Regions from separate parts of the Pseudomonas sp. Z4-20 genome, predicted to be linked through region 1. Evidence: predicted binding sites of a transcription regulator. Region 1 holds the regulator's gene; each other region holds the start of a gene.
What was found. Region 1 encodes FliA, which starts transcription of late flagellar genes. Its sites were predicted from a motif close to CTAAAGTTTNNNNNNNNNNNGCCGNTAA; they were not measured.
Positions count from the first base shown of each region.

Region 2: a site for FliA is predicted at 4,435-4,462, ahead of J3P82_RS22145 (methyl-accepting chemotaxis protein). Genes of this name have one in related genera too.
Region 3: a site for FliA is predicted at 3,498-3,525, ahead of motA (flagellar motor stator protein MotA). Genes of this name have one in related genera too.

Region 1 is NZ_CP071641.1:4,020,345-4,027,667, reverse strand. It holds gene flhA (flagellar biosynthesis protein FlhA) at 1-888, shown strand, start outside; gene flhF (flagellar biosynthesis protein FlhF) at 900-2,249, shown strand; gene fleN (flagellar synthesis regulator FleN) at 2,366-3,196, shown strand; gene fliA (RNA polymerase sigma factor FliA) at 3,193-3,936, shown strand; gene J3P82_RS18315 (chemotaxis response regulator CheY) at 4,108-4,479, shown strand; gene J3P82_RS18310 (protein phosphatase CheZ) at 4,498-5,283, shown strand; gene J3P82_RS18305 (chemotaxis protein CheA) at 5,314-7,323, shown strand, end outside.
Region 2 is NZ_CP071641.1:4,819,085-4,826,407, forward strand. It holds gene J3P82_RS22125 (DUF1780 domain-containing protein) at 1-574, shown strand, start outside; gene J3P82_RS22130 (MOSC domain-containing protein) at 571-1,098, shown strand; gene J3P82_RS22135 (DUF3094 family protein) at 1,151-1,324, shown strand; gene J3P82_RS22140 (NAD(P)/FAD-dependent oxidoreductase) at 1,385-2,683, shown strand; gene J3P82_RS22145 (methyl-accepting chemotaxis protein) at 2,754-4,379, opposite strand; tRNA gene J3P82_RS22150 (tRNA-Pro) at 4,525-4,601, opposite strand; tRNA gene J3P82_RS22155 (tRNA-Lys) at 4,697-4,772, opposite strand; tRNA gene J3P82_RS22160 (tRNA-Pro) at 4,778-4,854, opposite strand; tRNA gene J3P82_RS22165 (tRNA-Asn) at 4,862-4,937, opposite strand; gene clpB (ATP-dependent chaperone ClpB) at 5,237-7,323, opposite strand, start outside.
Region 3 is NZ_CP071641.1:5,089,678-5,097,000, forward strand. It holds gene orn (oligoribonuclease) at 1-167, opposite strand, end outside; gene rsgA (small ribosomal subunit biogenesis GTPase RsgA) at 277-1,308, shown strand; gene motB (flagellar motor protein MotB) at 1,528-2,574, opposite strand; gene motA (flagellar motor stator protein MotA) at 2,578-3,429, opposite strand; gene J3P82_RS23345 (HDOD domain-containing protein) at 3,597-5,135, shown strand; gene J3P82_RS23350 (rhodanese-like domain-containing protein) at 5,178-5,993, shown strand; gene asd (archaetidylserine decarboxylase) at 6,013-6,873, shown strand; gene J3P82_RS23360 (molecular chaperone) at 7,001-7,323, shown strand, end outside.

The sequences.
Region 1 (7,323 bases):
CACATCCGCGACAACCTCGACTTGGCACCCAGCGCCTATCGCCTGACGCTCATGGGCGTGATCCTGGCCGAAGCCGAGATCTACCCGGACCGCGAGCTGGCGATCAACCCGGGGCAGGTCTACGGTTCGCTCAACGGCATTACCGCCAAGGATCCGGCTTTCGGCCTGGAAGCGGTGTGGATCGAAATCAGCCAGCGAGCCCAGGCCCAGTCCCTCGGCTACACCGTGGTGGACGCCAGCACCGTGGTCGCGACTCACCTGAACCAGATTTTGTACAAGCACTCCAGCGAGCTGATCGGCCACGAGGAAGTCCAGCAATTGCTGCAAGTACTGGCCAAGGGCTCGCCGAAGCTGGCAGAAGAATTGGTGCCGGGCGTGGTTTCACTTTCGCAATTGCTCAAGGTGTTGCAAGCGCTGCTGGCCGAACAAGTCCCGGTTCGCGACATTCGCAGCATTGCCGAAGCGATCGCCAACAACGCTTCGAAGAGTCAAGATACCGCCGCCTTGGTGGCTGCGGTGCGGGTCGGCGTATCCCGCGCAATCGTCCAAAGCATTGTAGGCACTGAGTCCGAGCTGCCTGTGATCACTCTGGAGCCAAGGTTGGAACAGATATTGCTCAATAGTTTGCAGAAGGCAGGACAAGGCTCGGAAGAGGGTGTTCTGCTGGAGCCAAGCATGGCCGAGAAGCTGCAACGTTCGTTGATTGATGCGGCCCAACGGCAAGAGATGCAAGGCCAACCAGTGATCCTGCTGGTGGCCGGTCCGATTCGCGCGATGCTCTCGCGATTCGGGCGCCTCGCGGTCCCGGGGCTGCATGTGCTGGCGTACCAGGAAATACCGGACAACAAGCAAGTGACCATCGTTGCGACAGTAGGGCCCAACGGCTGAGGTAGTGGTTTATGCAAGTGAAGCGTTTTTTCGCCGCCGATATGCGTCAGGCCATGAAACTGGTTCGTGACGAACTGGGCGCTGAAGCAGCCATCATCGGTAACCGTCGTATCGCCGGCGGTGTCGAGCTGACGGCAGCTCTGGATTACAAACTGTCGGCGCTGGCCCCACGGGTTCCGAACATGGAACTCGAGGATGAGCTGCGCAAGACCCAGTCGCGCATCGCCAGCGCCCAGGCCGAACTGAGCCTGCGCAGCAGCGAAGGCGACGGCAGCGCGGGCACCAATCGCCAATTGTTCGCCGGTCAGCCATTGACTGCCGGCCTGCCGTTGACCGCTGCCGAACCGCTGATCGAGCCAGCCTTGGCCGAGCCGCGTCGTCCGGCACCGATGCAGGCAGCGCCAGCGGCGGGCGTTGACCCACGCGCCTTGGACTCGATGCGTTTCGAACTCAACAGTTTGCGCGAGCTGATGGAAGTCCAGCTCGGCTCGCTGGCCTGGAACCAACTGCAAGGCAGCCGTCCGGCCCAGGCCAACCTGTGGCGTCGCCTGCAACGCATTGGCCTGTCCGGCCCGTTGTCGCGGGACCTGCTGGCGCTGATCAATGGCATCGAAGAGCCTCGCCAGGCCTGGCGCATGTTGCTCGCCCACTTGGCGCGGATGATCGCCACGCCGGAAGTAGAGCCATTGGAAGAGGGCGGTGTCATCGCCATGGTCGGCCCAGCCGGCATGGGCAAGACCACCACCTTGGCCAAGCTCGCGGCTCGCTATGTTCTCAAGTACGGCGCTCAGAGCATCGCCCTGGTGAGCATGGACAGTTTCCGCATCGGCGCCCAGGAACAACTCAAGACCCTGGGCCGGATCCTCAATGTGTCGGTGACCCATGTGGATCCGGGCCAATCCCTGGCCCAGGCGCTGGAGCCTTTGATGCGCAAGCGCGTCGTACTGATCGACACCGCCGGCCTGCAAGCCAGCGATCCGGCCCTGCGCATGCAGCTCGAAAGCCTGGCCGGGCGTGGCATCAAGTCAAAGAATTATCTCGTGTTGGCAACCACCAGCCAGAAACAGGTTCTAACCGCCGCATACCACAGCTACAAACGCTGCGGGCTGGCCGGCTGCATCCTGACTAAGCTGGACGAAACGGCAAGCCTGGGCGAGGTGTTGAGCCTGGCAATCGGTCATGAACTACCGGTGGCCTACCTGACCGACGGGCCGCGGATCCCGGATGATTTGCATCTGCCGCGCCGTCATCAACTGGTCAGTCGTGCCGTGAGTGTGCAAATGCAGGAAGAACCCAGCGAAGAAGCCATGGCTGACATGTTCGCTGATATCTACCACAGCCCGACCAAGCAGGTCGGCTGAGGTAATCATGAATATTTTTTGTACCTACATCGATGGTCTGCCATGCATTGTTCCATATGTGAACGCGCAGCCAGTAATGTGGCCTCCGTCTAAGTAAGACAAGGTAAAGAACGAACATGGGCAGCATGCATCCCGTACAGGTGATCGCGGTGACCGGCGGCAAAGGTGGCGTCGGGAAGACTAACGTGTCAGTGAACTTGTCCCTGGCTCTGGCAGAGCTTGGCCGACGGGTCATGCTGCTGGACGCCGACCTGGGCCTGGCGAACGTCGACGTGTTGCTGGGGCTTACACCCAAGCGCACGCTGGCGGACGTGATCGAAGGTCGCTGTGAACTGCGCGACGTGCTCCTGCAGGGGCCGGGCGGGATTCGCATCGTGCCGGCGGCCTCCGGCACCCAGAGCATGGTTCACCTGACACCGGCGCAGCACGCGGGCCTGATCCAGGCTTTCAGCGACATCGGCGACAACCTCGATGTGCTGGTGATCGACACGGCCGCCGGTATCGGTGACTCGGTCGTCAGTTTCGTGCGCGCCGCCCAGGAAGTCCTGCTGGTGGTGTGCGACGAACCGACGTCCATCACCGATGCCTACGCCCTGATCAAATTGCTTAACCGCGACTATGGCATGAACCGCTTTCGCGTCCTGGCCAACATGGCCCAGAGCCCGCAGGAAGGACGCAACCTGTTCGCCAAGTTGACAAAGGTCACGGATCGCTTCCTGGACGTCGCCCTACAATACGTCGGCGCAGTGCCTTACGACGAAAGCGTACGCAAGGCCGTCCAGAAGCAACGTGCCGTTTATGAAGCCTTTCCACGTTCCAAATGCGCGCTGGCGTTCAAGGCAATCGCCCAGAAAGTCGATACCTGGCCCTTGCCGGCCAACCCACGCGGGCATCTGGAATTTTTCGTCGAGCGTCTCGTGCAACAAACAGCAGGGCCCGTGTTATGACAGCCAGCGGTTACAACCATCTCTACAAAAAATCGGCACGGGACGCCCAATACGAATTGATCGAGCGTTACGCGCCCCTGGTCAAGCGTATCGCCTATCACTTGCTGGCGCGCCTGCCGGCCAGTGTCCAGGTCGAAGACTTGATCCAGGCGGGCATGATCGGCTTGCTCGAAGTGTCGAATAAATACGACGCGAGCAAGGGCGCCAGTTTCGAGACGTATGCCGGTATCCGTATTCGCGGAGCGATGCTCGATGAAGTCCGCAAGGGCGACTGGGCACCCCGTTCGGTGCATCGCAACACCCGCATGGTCAGTGACGCGATCCGCGCTATCGAAGCTAAAACCGGACGTGACGCTAAAGATCACGAGGTTGCGGCCGAACTCCAGTTGAGTCTCGATGATTATTACGGGATTTTGAACGATACCTTGGGCAGTCGCTTGTTCAGTTTCGACGACCTGTTGCAGGACGGCGAACACGAAGGGCTGCATGAGGATAACGCGAGTGCTCACATGGAGCCGTCGCGTGACCTGGAAGATGAACGTTTCCAGAGCGCGCTGGCGGAAGCGATTGCCAATTTGCCGGAACGTGAGCGACTGGTCTTGGCGCTGTACTACGACGAAGAGCTGAACCTCAAGGAAATCGGTGAGGTCCTGGGGGTCAGCGAATCACGGGTCAGCCAGTTACACAGCCAGTGCGCGGCCCGCTTGCGGGGGCGTTTGGGGGAGTGGCGAGCGCGCTGACGGGCAGTGTGGGGACGCTGCGAGCGGGGCTGGCCCGGCATGTGTGTGCCGGGCCAGTCTCATCCGTTGTGCTCCAGACCGTTGTCGAGTGTTATGCCGGAATTGATTGAAATGGCGCGTCCAGGTGCTGGGCGCGTTTAAGACTGCTTGGAGGTCGAATTGGACAAGAACATGAAAATCCTCATCGTTGATGACTTCTCAACGATGCGGCGGATCATAAAAAACCTGTTGCGTGACCTCGGGTTCACCAACACGGTCGAGGCCGACGATGGCATCACTGCCATTCCCGTCCTCAACAGCGGGAGCATCGACTTTCTGGTGACTGACTGGAACATGCCTGGCATGACCGGTATCGACTTGCTGCGCCACGTGCGCGCCGACGAAAAACTCAAGCACCTTCCGGTGCTGATGGTGACTGCCGAAGCCAAGCGCGAGCAGATCATCGAAGCGGCCCAGGCCGGTGTAAACGGCTATGTGGTCAAACCCTTCACGGCCCAGGCGTTGAAAGAGAAGATCGAAAAAATCTTCGAACGCATCGGTTAACGGCGCCACGGGGGAGCTATGGACAACGAATCTTCAATGGGCGATTTCGAATCGACCCTGAAAAAACATGCCCGCGAACTGGTCGACAGCCTTGAAAAGGGCCGCTTCGGTGATGCGGTTCAAATGATTCATGAGCTCAACCAGACCCGTGACCGAGGTCTGTACCAGGAAGTCGGCAAGCTCACCCGTGAACTGCACAGTGCGATCGTCAATTTCCAGATCGACCCGAACATGCCACAGGCCGAGGAAGTCTCGCAGATCACCGACGCCACCGAGCGCCTGGGTTATGTGGTCAAGCTGACCGAGGCCGCGGCCAACCGCACCATGGACCTGGTGGAAAGCGCAACCCCCCTGGTCAACGGCCTGAGTGATGAAGCCCAGGCGTTGAGCACCGATTGGGGTCGGTTCATGCGTCGCGAAGTCGGCGCCGAAGAGTTTCGCGAGCTGGCCCGTCGGGTCGACGGTTTCCTGACGCGCAGCAGCACCGAGAACCGTGCCGTGGCGAGCAACCTCAACGACATTCTGTTGGCCCAGGATTACCAGGACCTGACCGGTCAGGTAATCAAGCGCGTGACCCAACTGGTCACCGAAGTGGAAAGCAATTTGCTCAAGCTGGTGTTGATGGCCAGCCAAGTCGACCGCTTTGCGGGCATCGAACACGACCGTGAAGCGATGCTTGCTGAAAAAGATCCACAAAAACATCTCTCTCAGGGTGAAGGTCCGCAGATTCATGCCGATAAAAGAGAAGACGTTGTGTCCGGTCAGGACGATGTGGACGATTTGCTGTCCAGCCTTGGATTTTGAGTTTTAGCCCTATTTTAGGAGCAGCCATTAATGAGCTTCGGCGCCGATGAAGAGATCCTTCAGGATTTCCTGGTTGAGGCCGGCGAGATTCTAGAGCAACTTTCCGAACAACTGGTCGAGCTGGAAAGCCGACCTGATGATGCGGACCTGCTCAATGCAATTTTTCGCGGTTTCCACACTGTAAAAGGAGGCGCCGGCTTCCTCCAGCTCAACGAGCTGGTGGAGTGCTGCCACATTGCCGAGAACGTGTTCGACATCCTGCGCAAGGGTGAGCGTCGCGTTGATTCGGAACTGATGGACGTGGTGCTCGAAGCGCTGGATGCGGTCAATAGCATGTTCAGCGAAGTGCGTGAGCGCTCGCCGGTCACCGCTGCCACCCCTGAGTTGCTCGCCGCGCTGGCACGCCTGGCCGAGCCGCAATCGGCTGACGAAGCCGCGCCTGCCGAACCTGTGGCTCAAGAGCCGGTTGCCGAGGCATCGGGTGACATCACCGATCATGAATTCGAATCGCTGCTGGACTCGCTGAGCGCCGTCAAGGCCCAGGCTGAGGCTCCGGCCGCGCCTGCTGCGCAAGCCACCGGCGCAGCTGCCAGCGATGAAATTACCGACGACGAGTTCGAGTCGCTGCTCGACCAGCTTCACGGCAAGGGTCAGTTTGCTGCCGATGCCGTCGCAGCCCCGGCGACCCCGGCCCCGGCCGCGCCAAAGGCGGCTGGCGATAATTCCGACATTACCGATGATGAATTCGAGGCGTTGCTCGATCAACTGCATGGCAAGGGAACCTTTGCCGTCGATGCGCTGGATTCGGCCATCGCTTCCGCGCCGACCCCGGCCAAGCCAGCCGCCGCGGCAGCTGGCAGCGACCTGATCAGCGATCACGAATTTGAATCACTGCTCGACGAGTTGCACGGCAAGGGCAAGTTCAGCGAAGTCGGTACGGCCTCTGCTGCGCCGGCGGCTACCGCTGCGGCTGTCGCCAAGGCCGCGCCAAAACCGGCCGCCAAGGCACCCGAGCCCAAGGCCGAGACACCCAAGCCCGCCGCTGCTGCACCGGCGCCTGCCCGTGCGCCGGCTGCACCGCCCGCCGAAAAACCGGCCAGCGAAGCCGAGACTACCGTTCGGGTCGACACCGCGCGCCTGGACGAGATCATGAACATGGTCGGCGAATTGGTGCTGGTGCGTAACCGCCTGGTGCGCCTGGGCCTCAACAGCCAGGACGAAGCCATGTCCAAGGCCGTGTCGAACCTCGACGTGGTCACGGCCGACTTGCAGACCGCGGTCATGAAGACCCGGATGCAGCCGATCAAGAAAGTCTTCGGGCGCTTCCCGCGCCTGGTTCGAGACCTGGCTCGCCAGCTCAAGAAAGAAATCAACCTGGAACTGGTGGGTGAAGAGACCGACCTCGACAAGAACCTTGTCGAGGCCCTGGCCGACCCGCTGGTCCACTTGGTGCGCAACGCGGTCGACCACGGCATCGAGTCGCCGGAAGAACGCGAGGCCTCCGGAAAGGTTCGCGGCGGCAAGGTGATCCTGGCTGCCGAGCAGGAGGGTGACCACATCCTGTTGTCGATCTCCGACGACGGCAAGGGCATGGACCCGAATGTGTTGCGCGCCATCGCCGTGAAACGCGGCGTGATGGACAAGGACGCGGCCGATCGCCTGAGCGAATCCGAGTGCTACAACCTGATCTTCGCCCCGGGCTTCTCGACCAAGACCGAGATTTCCGACGTGTCGGGTCGTGGCGTGGGCATGGACGTGGTGAAGACCAAGATTTCCCAGCTCAACGGCTCGATCAACATCTACTCGACCAAGGGCCAGGGCTCCAAGATCGTCATCAAGGTCCCGTTGACCCTGGCGATCATGCCGACCCTGATGGTGATGCTGGGCAACCAGGCCTTCGCCTTCCCGCTGGTCAACGTCAACGAGATTTTCCACCTCGACCTGTCGCGCACCAACGTGGTGGACGGCCAGGAAGTGGTCATCGTCCGGGACAAGGCGCTGCCGCTGTTCTACCTCAAGCGCTGGTTGGTCAGCTCCGCC
Region 2 (7,323 bases), 800 kb from region 1:
CGCCTTTCTCTCCAATGCCCGCAAATGGGAGCGTGAGCGTTGGGTCTGCCAGCGCCTGTTGCAAGGGCTGAACGTGCCTTATCGCGCCGATGAGTTCGCGCCCGCCGGGGAACCACCCGACGTGTTGTTTCGCGATGCCAATTTCGAGGTGTTTTTTGTGCTCGATGAAGGCCGGCGCCTCAACGATGAATGGCGCGACGAGTTGCAACGTCGCCGCAGCGCCTTTTCCCTGAGCCAACTGGTGCGCCGTGAAGCCAAGCCCCGGCGCATCCCGGCCAACGAATTCCTGCTGAGACTGGCACCGACCTTGCGCAAGAAAGCCCATAACTACACCGAGCGCGGCATGGACTTGGGGGAACTGGACATCATCGCCTTCGCCAGCCTCAAGCGCGAAGTGCTGGACCTCAACAGCCACTTTCCACCGCCCACCGAATACCTGCGCCAAGGCTGGCGTTCGCTGTCTTTGGTAGGGCCGACGTTTGCCCGGGTGTTGTTCGCTCATCCCGACGCGCCGGATTTCCTGCGGGGCAATCTGGGCCGCAGTATCGTCTTCGACGTCGGGATCAGCCTGTGAGCCCGCTGCAGGAGCTGATCGCCACCGTGCCGCAACAGGGCCGCGTGCGCTGGATTGGCGTGCGCCCTGAGGGGCATGCGCCGATGATCGTCCTCGACGCCGTGGAAGCCCGCCTGGAGGCTGGACTGACCGGCGATCATGCCCGGCCCGGCGTGCGCAATGCGCGGCAAGTGACGTTGATCCAATGGGAACATCTGGCGGTGATCAGCTCGCTGATGGGCCGCTCCGAGGAACAACCGGTGCTGCCCCACGAGCTGCGACGCAACATTGTGGTCAGTGGCATCAATCTGTTCAGCCTCAAGGGACGACGCTTTCGCATCGGCCAGTCCATCTTCGAAACCACCGGCTGGTGCCAGCCCTGCGCCCGATTGGAGCGGAACCTGGGCGAAGGCACGTTCCAGGCGGTACGCGGCCATGGCGGAATCACCGCCCGGGTGTTAAAAAGTGGAATCATTCGCCTGGATGACAGCCTTCTCGTCGAGCCCGTCCCAGCGAGCGGCTATGCTGCTTTCAATGCCGGATAGCCGGACGCTGTAACGTCTTCACATTCCGCAACGTCTACCTGACGAGGCCTTTATGACCAGCCGCCTGAACCCAGATGACCAGAAGCATGTCGAAGAGTACCTGCAACTGTCCCAGCACCGAGTCGAGCGCCGGCCTTTCCGGCCGTGGATGCTCCTGGTGGTGGTACTGGCCATCACGATTGGCCTGGGCCTGTTGAGCCGACTGATCAGTTACCTGACGCTATGAGCCGATTGATGCTCGCGCAGGTAACGGCACTGAATTCCTTTAGCCTTGCGAGATATCCCCATGACTCATCGTATTGTCATCGTTGGCGGCGGCGCCGGCGGTCTGGAGTTGGCTACCCGTCTGGGTAAGACTCTGGGCAAGCGCGGTACGGCCAGCGTAATGCTGGTCGACGCGAACCTGACCCACATCTGGAAACCGCTGTTGCATGAAGTGGCCGCCGGGTCCCTGAACTCTTCCGAAGACGAGCTCAACTACGTTGCCCAGGCAAAATGGAACCACTTCGAGTTCCAACTGGGGCGCATGAGCGGCCTGGATCGCGAGCGCAAGCGCATACAGCTGGCCGCGACTTATGACGAAGCAGGCCTGGAGCTGCTGCCGGCCCGGGAGCTGGGCTACGACACACTGGTGATCGCTGTCGGCAGCACCACCAACGATTTCGGCACCGAGGGCGCGGCGCAGCATTGCCTGTTCCTTGATACCCGCAAACAGGCCGAGCGTTTCCATCAGCAACTCCTCCACCACTATTTACGCGCCCATGCGGGGCAGACCGACATTGTCGAGCGCATCAGCGTTGCGATTGTCGGGGCGGGCGCTACCGGCGTCGAGCTGGCGGCGGAACTGCACAACGCCGCCCATGAATTGCACGCTTACGGCTTGGACCGGATCAAACCGGAAAACATGCAAATCACCCTGATCGAGGCCGGGCCCCGGGTCCTGCCGGCACTGCCGGAGCGGATCGGTGGGCCGGTGCACAAGACCCTGGAAAAACTCGGGGTGAAGGTCTTGACCAACGCTGCCGTCAGCCAGGTGACCGCCGACAGCCTGATCACTGCGGATGGCAAGGTGATCGACGCGAGCTTGAAAGTCTGGGCCGCCGGGATCCGCGCGCCGGACTTCCTCAAGGACATCGACGGGCTGGAAACCAACCGGATCAATCAGCTGCAAGTGCTGCCTACGCTCCAGACCACCCGCGACGAAAGCATCTTCGCCTTCGGCGATTGCGCCGCCTGCCCGCAACCCGATAGCGACCGCAACGTCCCACCCCGCGCCCAGGCCGCGCATCAGCAAGCCTCGCTGCTAGCCAAATCCCTGAAGCTGCGGATCGAGGGCAAGGCCCTGCCTCACTACAAATACACCGACTATGGCTCGCTGATCTCGCTGTCGCGTTTCTCGGCGGTCGGCAACCTGATGGGCAACCTCACCGGCAGCGTGATGCTCGAAGGCTGGCTGGCGCGGATGTTCTACGTGTCGCTCTACCGCATGCACCAGATGGCGCTGTACGGCATGTTCCGCACGGCGATGCTGATGCTCGGCAGCAAGATCGGGCGCGGGACCGAGCCTCGGCTGAAGTTGCACTAAGGCCTTACTGACAATCGTTCCCACGCTCTGCGTGGGAGCGATCATCGCGCTGCGTGGGAACAACGCCCGATCAAACCTGAAACCGCTGCACCATCGTGCGCAACGAGTTCGCCAGTTGCGACAACTCATGGCTGGACGCACTGGTCTGGTCCGCACCGGTGGCCGAGCGCACCGACAAATCACGAATATTGACCAGGTTGCGATCCACCTCGCGGGCCACTTGCGCCTGCTCTTCGGCGGCGCTGGCGATCACCAGGTTGCGCTCGTGGATTTCATTGACCGACACCGTGATCGTCTGCAGCGCTTCCCCCGCCCGCTCCGCCATCGCCAAGGTGCTGGCAGCGCGCGTGGAGCTCGCCTGCATGGAATCCAGCGCCTGGGTCGCCCCGCTGCGCATGCCTTGGACCATCTGCTCGATTTCCTGGGTCGATTGCTGCGTACGATAAGCCAGCGCACGAACTTCGTCAGCCACCACCGCAAACCCGCGCCCGCTCTCGCCCGCACGGGCGGCTTCGATGGCCGCGTTGAGGGCCAGCAGGTTGGTTTGCTCGGCGATGGCGCGGATCACGTCCAGTACCTTGCCGATATCCTGCGACTGGTTGGCCAAGGACTGCACCAAGCCGCCGGTCACCTGCACATCGTTGGCCAAGGCGCCGATGGCATCGACCGTATCGCTGACCCGTTGTTGCCCAAGGGAAGCCGACTCACTGGACTCACGCGTGGCATCGGAGGTGGATACCGCATTGCGCGCCACTTCCTCGACAGCGGTGGTCATCTCGGTGACGGCAGTGGCGGCTTGTTCGATTTCATTGTTCTGTTGCTGCAGGCTTTGAGTGCTGTCGAGGGTGACGGCGTTCAGCTGATCGGCCGCGGTGGCCAGTTGAGAGGCTGAGCCGCTGATGCCCTGCAGGGTCTCACGCAGGTTGCGCTGCATCGTCGCCAGCGCCTTGAGCAAGCGGCTTACCTCGTCGTTGCCATGGGTCTCGATCGGCCGGGTCAGGTCACCTCGGGCAACGCTCTCCGCCGCACTCAACGCTTCGCCCAGGGGCTTGACGATGCTGCGCGTCAGCAACATGGCCAAGGCCACCGTGGCGAGGGCGGCCAGCACGACAAACAGGCTGACAATCATCCGCGATTTGGCATAGTGCTCTTGGGATTTGTGGCTCTCGATGGAAACCTGCTTGGAGAAAAGCTCGGCCAGATCATTGAGCTGCTTGCCGGAACCGTCCACGACGGTCTTCATGTCCACCAGCAGCAGCTTGATCAGATCGTCCCGGCGCCCCTGCTCTGCCAAGGTGAAGGATTGCGCGATACCTGCACGGTAAGCGGCAAAAGTCTGCTTGAACTGGTCGTAGAGGGCTTTGCCTTCAGGCGTCACGACGAGTTTTTCGTAGGCAGCGATTTTTTCGCTCAGCTCCTTGTCGCGCGTGTCCATCTGCCCGCGATACACCGGAATGTTCTTGGGGTCCTGGTCGAGGGCCATGCGCAGGGAAATGGTGCGAATTCGCAACATCCACTCGCGAATCTCGTCACCGCCGCGAATGCTCGGCAGCCATTGGGTTTCCACCGCGACTTCGCTGTCACGAATACTCGACATCTGCCCTAGCGCGAACACCCCGAGCAACGCCACCAGCACGGCGATCAAGGCAAAGCCCAACGCGGCACGGGGGGCGATATTCAACTGACGAAGAACCATAGGGAGTGCCTTTTTTATTGTTGGCCTGAAGTGGGGCCATGCCCCTGTCTGTCAGTTATCGGCGGGTTGTACGACGACTTAAGCCAATCCGCTTTTTCGCAGACAAAAAAAATCCCCGTATCTTTCGATACGAGGATTTTCAATATGGTCGGGGTAAGGGGATTCGAACTCCTGACATCCTGCTCCCAAAGCAGGCGCGCTACCGGACTGCGCTATACCCCGGTAAAAAAAAGGCGACCTTCGCAAGTCGCCTTCTTCGATCAGCGCTTTTGGCCTCTGATCTTAAGATTCGATTCCAGCGAAGCTGGTTTCAAAAATGGTGGGTCGTGTGGGATTCGAACCTACGACCAATTGGTTAAAAGCCAACTGCTCTACCAACTGAGCTAACGACCCAAATATGGTCGGGGTAAGGGGATTCGAACTCCTGACATCCTGCTCCCAAAGCAGGCGCGCTACCGGACTGCGCTATACCCCGATTGAAATGGCTCCGTGACCAGGACTCGAACCTGGGACCCAATGATTAACAGTCATTTGCTCTACCGACTGAGCTATCACGGAACTGATATTTCAAGTTACTGCATTGAAGCTAGCTTCAACCTCTTCGACCCGTCTGCATCGCTGCGTTCGTGTGTCTGAGGCGCGCTATTCTACAATCTTCAAAACCTCTGTCAACCCTTTAAATTGCTTTCAAGACAATGATTTGCAACTTATTTTGGCTTCCTTCTCAACGAGAAGTTGCCCTCGGGGTGACGTACTGCGGGGCGCACTTTACAAGCCTTTTCCTTTGAGTTCAACGGCCTGATGAAAAAAATGGCCTCGCAAGACGAGGCCATTCCAATCACAGGCTGTTGCGGTTGTCAGTTGAAAACGATTTCGTCGTTTTCCACGGTGCCGGTTACGGTTTCGCCCGGCATGAAGCGACCGGACAGGATCAACTGCGCCAACGGGTTTTCGATCCAGCGCTGGATCGCCCGCTTCAGCGGCCGTGCGCCGTAGACCGGGTCGTAACCCACGGCGATCAGCTTGTCCAATGCCTCATCGCTCAGTTGCAGCTTCAGCTCGCGCTCAGTGAGGCGGGTGCGCAGGCGACCCAATTGGATCTCGGTGATGCCGGCGATCTGATCCCGAGCCAGCGGCTCAAAGATCACCACTTCGTCGACCCGGTTGATGAACTCCGGCCGGAAGTGCGTGGAAATCGCATCCATCACCGCAGCACGTTGCGCCTCGCGATCCCCGACCAGTTCCTGGATCTGCGCCGAGCCCAGGTTGGAAGTCATCACAATCACCGTGTTGCGAAAGTCCACCGTCCGCCCGTGGCTGTCCGTCAAGCGACCGTCCTCAAGCACCTGCAACAGAATGTTGAACACGTCCGGGTGAGCCTTCTCGACCTCGTCGAGCAGGATCACCGAATACGGTTTGCGCCGCACAGCCTCGGTCAGGTAGCCACCTTCTTCATAGCCGACATATCCCGGCGGAGCACCGATCAGCCGGGCCACGGAGTGTTTCTCCATGAACTCGGACATATCGATGCGCACCATGGCTTCCTCGGTATCGAAGAGGAATTCGGCCAGGGCCTTGCACAGCTCGGTCTTACCCACACCGGTCGGACCGAGGAACATGAACGAGCCGCTCGGGCGGTTAGGGTCCGACAACCCGGCACGGGAACGTCGGACGGCGTTGGACACCGCCACCACTGCCTCTTCCTGGCCGATCACGCGTTGGTGCAGCAGGCTTTCCATCTTCAGCAGCTTGTCGCGCTCGCCTTCGAGCATCTTCGAGACCGGAATGCCGGTCCACTTGGAGACCACTTCGGCGATTTCCTCCTCGGTGACTTTGCTGCGCAGCAACTGGTTTTCGCTCTTGCCGTGCTGGTCGACCATTTGCAGGCTGCGCTCCAGGTCCGGGATCACCCCGTACTGCAGCTCGGCCATGCGGTTGAGATCGCCTTTGCGCCGGGCCGCTTCCAGTTCCTGGCGAGACTGCTCGATCTTCTGCTGGATTTGCGCCGAGCCCTGGACTTCGGCCTTTTCCGAATTCCAGATCTCTTCGAGATCGGAGTATTCACGCTCGTGCCGGACGATTTCTTCCTGCAGTTTTTCCAGGCGCTTTTTCGCTGCCTCGTCGCTTTCTTTCTTCAGCGCCTGGGACTCGACCTTGAGTTGGATCAGGCGTCGCTCCAGGCGGTCCAGCACCTCGGGCTTGGAGTCGATCTCCATGCGGATGCGGCTGGCGGCCTCGTCGATCAAGTCGATGGCCTTGTCCGGCAATTGCCGGTCGGTGATGTAGCGGTGACTGAGCTTGGCCGCCGCGATGATCGCGCCATCGGTGATCGCCACCTTGTGGTGAACCTCGTAGCGCTCTTTAAGGCCGCGCAAGATAGCGATGGTGTCTTCTTCACTTGGCTCTTCCACCAGCACTTTCTGGAAGCGCCGCTCCAAAGCAGCGTCTTTCTCGATGTACTGGCGGTACTCGTTGAGCGTGGTCGCGCCGACGCAATGCAGCTCGCCGCGAGCCAGCGCAGGCTTGAGCATGTTGCCCGCGTCCATCGAGCCTTCGCCCTTGCCGGCACCGACCATGGTATGCAACTCGTCGATGAACAGGATGATCTGCCCTTCCTGCTTCGACAGTTCATTGAGCAGGGATTTAAGCCGCTCCTCGAATTCGCCGCGGTACTTGGCGCCGGCGATCAGCGCGCCCATGTCCAGGGACAACAAGCGCTTGCCCCGTAGTCCATCGGGCACTTCACCGTTGATGATGCGCTGGGCCAGGCCCTCGGCGATGGCAGTCTTGCCCACGCCTGGCTCGCCGATCAGCACCGGGTTGTTCTTGGTGCGGCGTTGCAGGACCTGAATGGTGCGGCGAATTTCATCGTCACGGCCAATCACCGGGTCGAGCTTGCCCTCTTCGGCGCGTTTGGTCAGGTCGACGGTGTATTTGTCCAGCG
Region 3 (7,323 bases), 1.1 Mb from region 1:
CCGGCCAGGATCTCATCGCTGTGATGGATAGCGATTACCGGGCCTTCGGCCAAGGTGTTGAGATCGCTGTCGGTGACGATGGTGGCCATTTCGATGATGACGTCGGTGTCCGGGTTCAGACCGGTCATTTCCAGGTCGATCCAGATGAGGTTTTGCGGGTTTTGCATGGGAAAGCTCCTCGGCGTAGCTGCGCAGTTTAGCCTAGGCAGCCCCCGGGGCGTGCTAAACTCGCCGCCGTTTTACCCTATTCGCTGCATTTCTTCATACGGAACACCCATGGCCAAACGCCAACTCAATCGTCGTCAGAACTGGCGCATCGAAAAGATCCAGGGTGAGCGCGCCGCCCGCGCCGCCAAACGCGAATCCAGCGCTGTCGAAGCCTTGGAAGGCGGTGACCTGGGCCCGGAACAGACCGGGCTGGTGATCGCGCACTTCGGTGTGCAGGTCGAGGTCGAGGCCAAGGAAGGCGAATTGGCCGGCCAGGTTTTCCGTTGCCACTTGCGCGCCAACCTGCCGGCGCTGGTGACCGGCGACCAGGTCGTCTGGCGCGCCGGCAACCAGGGCATCGGCGTAATCGTCGCGCAATTGCCGCGCCACACCGAGCTGTGCCGTCCGGACAGCCGAGGCCAACTCAAGCCGGTGGCCGCCAACGTCGACATGATCGTCATCGTGTTCGCCCCGCTGCCCGAGCCTCATGCCAACCTGATCGACCGCTACCTGGTGGCAGCCGAGCACGCCGGCATCCGTCCGTTGCTGTTGCTCAACAAGTTCGACCTGATCGACGAACACAATGCCCCGGCGCTCAATGCGCTGCTGTCGGTCTATCGGGACCTGGGTTACCCGGTGCTGGAAGTCTCGGCTCATCACGGCAACGGCATGGAGCAACTTCAGCAGCAACTGGATGGGCGCATCAGCGTGTTCGTCGGCCAGTCCGGCGTCGGCAAGTCTTCGCTGGTCAACAGCTTGCTGCCGGACGTCGAGACCCGCGTCGGGCCGTTGTCCGAGCTGTCCGGCCAAGGCACCCACACCACCACCACCGCGCGGCTGTTCCACTTCCCCGGTGGCGGTGAGTTGATCGACTCGCCGGGTATCCGTGAATTCGGCCTGGGGCATGTCAGCCGGAGCGATGTCGAGGCCGGGTTCATCGAGTTCAACGAGCTGATCGGCACCTGCCGCTTCCGTGATTGCAAGCACGACCGCGAGCCCGGTTGTGCCCTGCTCAAGGCACTGGAAGAAGGTCGCGTGCATCAGCAGCGGATGAACAGCTACCGCTCGATCATCGCCAGCCTGCCGGAAAGCAGTTACTGAACGGCACGCAATATCAAGCCGATCACTCTTGTGGCGAGGGAGCTTGCTCCCGCTGGACTGCGAAGCAGGCCCCACAGTCTCCAGCCAGACCGAGTTGTCCGGCCTTGCGACTGCTGCGCAGCCGAGCGGGAGCAAGCTCCCTCGCCACAAAAGCAAGCAAGCCTCGAGTGAAAGGTAGCCCAACAAAAAGCCGACAATGATGTCGGCTTTTTTATTGGGTCACTGCGCTGGCGGTTCCGCCGGTTTCGGCGCGGCGTCGTCGAACAGGTTCAGGCGCTCGCGCAACTCATGGGCCTGCACCGGCTGCTGGTCCGCTGGCAGCGCGTTCGGATCAGCCGCTGCGGCAGGCGTCACGGGTGCAGTGGGCACTTCACCCGGCGCGCCTTCGCTTTGAGCTGGGTCTGGCGCCGGATCGTCGGTCTGCGAACCTTCGATGGCTTTCTGCGCCTTCTTGGTCAACACCACGATATCAATCCGCCGGTTGACCGGGTTGAACGGTTCCTTGCGATCGAACAGCGCCGAGGACGCGTAACCGACGACCCGCGCCACTTGCTCGTCCGGGTAGCTGCCCGCCACCAGGGCGCGCCGCGCTGCGTTGGCCCGGTTGGCCGACAGCTCCCAGTTACCAAAGTCGCCTTTGCCGACAAAAGGCTTGGCATCGGTGTGACCGCTGATACTGATCTTGTTCGGCACCGCTTTGATGGTGTCGGCCATGGCCAGCAGGATGTCTTCGAAATACGGTTTCAGCCGCGCGCTGCCCGAGTCGAACATCGGCCGGTTATCGGCGTCCATGATCTGGATGCGCAGGCCGTTCGGGGTAATCTCGAAGAGGATTTGGTCCTTGAATTTCTGCAGTTCCGGGTTCTCTTCGACCTTGTTCTGCAATTCTTGCAGCAGCAACTCCAGGCGCTCCCGCTCGACCTGCTCGGCCATGCCTTCGGCCTCATTGGCGTCGACAGTCGCCTTGTCGGGCTGAGGCTGCGACTTGACCTCGGGGTTGAGCGTATTTTCCGGCGCGAGGACGGGCGAGCCGCCCAGATCGATGATGTACGGCGTGCCGCTCTCGGAAAAACCGACCGGATCCTTGAAGTACCCGGCGATGGCGATCTTCTGTTCCGGGGTCGCGGTGGACAGCAGCCACAGCACCAGGAAGAACGCCATCATCGCCGTCGCGAAGTCGGCAAAGGCGATTTTCCAGGCACCACCATGGTGTCCGCCGGCAATGCGCTTGATGCGCTTAACGATGATCGGCTGATTATTTTCCATTGCTTAGCGACCGCGAACCGCTTGTTCCAGCTCGGCGAAGCTTGGACGATGCGCCGGGTACAGGACCTTGCGACCGAACTCCACCGCCAGGGATGGCGGCATGCCCGAGGCGGAGGCCACGAGCGAGGCCTTGATGGCCTCGTAGACATTGAGCTCTTCCTTGGCGTCGTGGGCCAGGGAATGGGCCAGCGGGCCGAAGAAGCCATAGGCGGCCAGAATACCGAAGAACGTACCTACCAGCGCCGCACCTACGTGCAGGCCGATGGACGCCTGGTCGCCCTCTCCCAGGGACGCCATGGTCACCACGATACCCAATACCGCCGCGACGATACCGAAACCGGGCATGCCGTCGGCGATGCCGTTGACCGCGTGCGATGGATGCTCCAGATCTTCCTTGAGGCTATACAGCTCCATGTCGAACAGGCCTTCGAGCTCATGGGGCGCCATGTTGCCGGACGACATGATGCGCAGGTAATCACAGATGAACGCGGTCATGCGCTCATCCTTCAGTACGGTGGGGTACTTGGCAAAGATCGGGCTGGAGGCGGCATCTTCGATATCGCCTTCAATCGCCATCATGCCTTCACGGCGGCTTTTGTTGAGGATCTCGTAAACCAGCCCCAGCACTTCCAGGTAGAAGGTGTGGCTGAAACGCGAGCCGAACATGCTCAAGGATTTCTTGAGCACGTGCATGGTCATATAGCCAGGGTTGGCCTGCAGGAAAGCGCCAAGGGCCGCACCGCCAATGATCAATACCTCGAAAGGTTGGACCAGGGCTGCGATCTTGCCATGGGAGAGCACGTATCCGCCGAGCACGCTCGCGAACACGACAATGATGCCGATAATTTTAGCCATAGGTAGAAAGTACTTATTTAAGTCGGGTTCAAGGTCACATTCGGAAGCTGAAAAATCTCTTCTTCTACTTATCGGCGAAACTGCGCCAGACTATAGCCAGTTCTGGCGAAAAGCCAATTTTGCCCCGTTCCGGGCGTTGATACCTCATGTGAAGATCGCGTCTAGTCATGGCTAACGAAACGAAGGTTCCAACTCCGCGACCCGCCACGCTCGAAGGCTGGGTAAAGCTGCTCGAAGGCGTCCACTTGCCGGTGCCCCAGGCCAGTCATGACCTGGTCTGCAAGGCTATTGCCGACAGCCGCCGCTCGCTACGCGACATCGCCGAATTGATGCAGGGCAGCCCCGCGCTGGCCCTGAGTGTCATCCGCGAGGCTAACCATCACACCCACGGCACCCTGGCGGAACCGGCGGAAAATCTCGAAGTGGCGATCAACCGCCTGGGTCTCAAGCGCACCGAAGAGTTGCTTGCCCGCCTGCCCTCGTTGCCGGAGCATCAGATTCCTGTAGCCCTGCGCCAACTGCAATTGATCAGCCAGCACGCCACGCAGCAGGCCAACGGTTTTTTTGCCAACCGCCTGGCTCGGCTGTGGCAGGACATTCATTGGGGCAGCCTGTTGTTTCTCTCGCCGCTCTGGCCATTGGCGCTGACTCACCCGCGGCTGCTGGGTGAGTGGGAGTTGCGGGTGATCCATAAAGGCCAACCGGCCGATCAGGTCGAGCGCGAGCTGTTCGGCGTCGGCCTGTTGCAAATCTGCCTGGCGCTGGTAGAACGGTGGCGCCTGCCGGCGTGGGTGATGCAGGGCTATCGCCTGCTGCTCAACGAGCGCCGCGAACTAATAAAAGTGCTGCGCATTGCGCGCGACAGCGATCACCCGCTACGCCAGCAGAATCGGCTCGACGACGACCCAACCCTGCGGCGCTGGCTTAACCAGCCCGCCAATACCGTGTTGCTGGCCAACGGCCTGGCGCTGGCGGCGCAACAGGCTTGGGACAGCCCGTCTAGCGCTCGTTGGCAGTACCTCACAAGCCTGTATCTGCAAATGCCAATGGACGAGCTCCAGCAGCAGCTTCATCAACAAGCTGTCACCAGCGCCCGCCAAAACACCCTGCCAGACCTCTGGCATCCGGCCGTGGCGTTGATCTGGCCCTGGGGCAGCCGCCGCGTCCACCCGGGCTTGCTCCCGGCCGCGCCGCCCAGCGCCGAAGACCTGACCCAATGGCGCAAGCAATGCGCCGCGCTGTTGGTGGAACCCAGCCCCTTCAGCAATGCCATGCATTTGACGACCTCGGCCCGCAACGCTCTGGTGGCGTGCGGAATGCGCCGGGTAATGATCTTGATGGCCGACCGCAGCCAGACCAGTGTGCGCGTGCATCAGACCGCCGGCCTGCCCAAAGAGGCGGCGGCGATGAGTTTCTCCATCAGCCAGAGCAAGGTCCTGCAGCGACTGCTGGCCCAGCAGGCCCAGGTTCGCCTGAACCCGGAGAACAATGCCCAGTATTGGGCTTTGCTGCCGCCGGGCCTGCGCAGCCTGTTCAAGGGCGAGCACTTGCTGTTGCGCTCACTGACCTGCAACGGCCGGGTGATCATGCTGGTCGCGGTGGACCAGGGTGGCGGGCCGTTCTCGGACGTGACCGTACAGGCCTTCGGCAAAACCTCGCAATGCATCGAAAGGGCGCTGCATACCTTTACCAACCGTGGTCGCTGAACTTGCTACAATCCTTTCCCTTTGCGCCCCAGGAGGCCTCACATGCCTGACTTCTCTGGCTTGCCTTTGGTCATCGAGCCGAGCGAACTGCTCCCGCGCCTCGACACTCCGAACCTGATTCTGGTGGACCTGACCAGCGCCGCCCGCTACAGCACCGGGCATATTCCTGGCGCGTATTTCGTCGACCCCAAGCGCACCCAGCTTGGCCAACCCCCGGCGCCAGGCCTGTTGCCGGCCAAAGCGGACCTTGAGGCGCTGTTCGGTGAACTTGGACACACCCCCGGTGCGGTCTACGTGGTGTACGACGACGAAGGCGGCGGCTGGGCCGGACGTTTTATCTGGCTGCTGGACGTGATCGGCCACTCGAACTACCACTACCTCGATGGCGGTGTGCTGTCCTGGCTGGACGAGGGCCTGCCAGTCTCCGCTGAAGTCCCGGCGACAGTCGCGGGCTCGGTAAGCCTGACCCTGCACGAAGCCCCCACCGCTACCCGCGAATATTTGCAAAGCCGCCTGGGCGCCAGCGACCTGGCAATCTGGGATGCACGCGGCCCGCTCGAATATTCCGGCGAAAAAGTCGTTGCGGCCAGGGGCGGACACATCCCTGGAGCAGTCAACTTTGAATGGACCGCAGGCATGGACCCGGCGCGCAACCTGCGTATCCGCAAGGACATGCCGCAAATACTCGAACAACTGGGCATTACGCCTGACAAAGAAGTCATCACCCACTGCCAGACTCACCACCGCTCTGGCTTCACCTATCTGGTGGCCAAGGCGCTCGGTTATCCGCGAGTCAAAGGCTATGCCGGTTCCTGGGGCGAATGGGGCAACCGCCCTGACACTCCTATCGAGCTTTGAAGATTTTTAAGGACACTTAATGAAAAACCGCTTGTTCATCCTCTCCCAGTACCTGCTGCCGCACCATTTGCTGTCACGGCTGGCCGGCTGCATCGCCGAGTGCCGAGTGCACTGGTTCAAGAATGCCTTCACGGCCTGGTTCGCCAAGCGCTACCAGGTGGACATGTCCCAGGCTCTGGTGGAAGACCTGACGGCTTACGAGCACTTCAATGCCTTCTTTACTCGCGCTCTGAAAGAGGGCGCGCGCCCTCTGGACGAAACCCCCGGCGCGATTCTCAGCCCTGCCGATGGCGCCGTTAGCCAGCTCGGCCCGATCGAGCATGGCCGGGTGTTCCAGGCCAAGGGCCACAGCTTCAGTGTGCTGGAGCTGCTGGGCGGTGAGGCGGCCAACGCGGCGCCGTTCATGGGCGGCGATTTCGCTACCATCTACCTGTCGCCCAAGGATTATCACCGCGTGCACATGCCGCTGGCCGGCACTTTGCGGGAAATGGTCTACATCCCCGGCCGAATCTTCTCGGTCAACCAGACCACTGCCGAAAACGTTCCGGAACTGTTTGCCCGTAACGAGCGCGTCGCCTGCATTTTCGACACCGAACGCGGCCCGATGGCCGTGGTGCTGGTGGGTGCAATGATCGTGGCGTCCATCGAGACGGTCTGGGCCGGCCTGGTGACACCGCCCAAGCGCGAACTCAAGACCTTCCGTTACGACGAAGCCGCCCGTGCGCCGATTCATCTGGAAAAAGGCGCCGAGCTGGGCCGCTTCAAACTGGGTTCGACCGCTATCGTGCTGTTCGGGCCGGATCAAGTGAAGTGGACCGAAGACCTGGTAGCCGGCTCGCCGGTGCAGATGGGCCAAGGCTTGGCGCTGCCCAAAGCCTGATTCATCGGCCAGGTGGGGGCGAGGCCTGTCGCTCCCACTTGGCACCCGACATCGGACGCGCCTTTTCGCCCATAACTGCTAGAGTTGGAAACATCCCCTTCATTTCCCGCCGGAGCCTGCCCACGGCATGAATGAGACCAGCCCTCTCCAGCTACTGCGTGTTTCGACACCGACCCAGTCGCGCCTGTCCTTTTGCGATGCCACGCCTCGCGACCTCAAGCGTTGGATTGCCAACCTGCCCAAGGCCAACATCGGCGAAACCGCCCGCCTGTTGTATCAGGCGCTCGGCGAGCTGAACCAGCTGCTCACCCCCAGCGACAATCGCCTGCAACTGCTCGAACTGCTGCGGCCCGAGGTTTATTACGTTTGCAAGCACCTGGAGCGACACTTCCTGCAGCAGGCCATTGTGCTGGACGACCGCTCGCGCAAGATCGTCAACCTGTGCCAGGC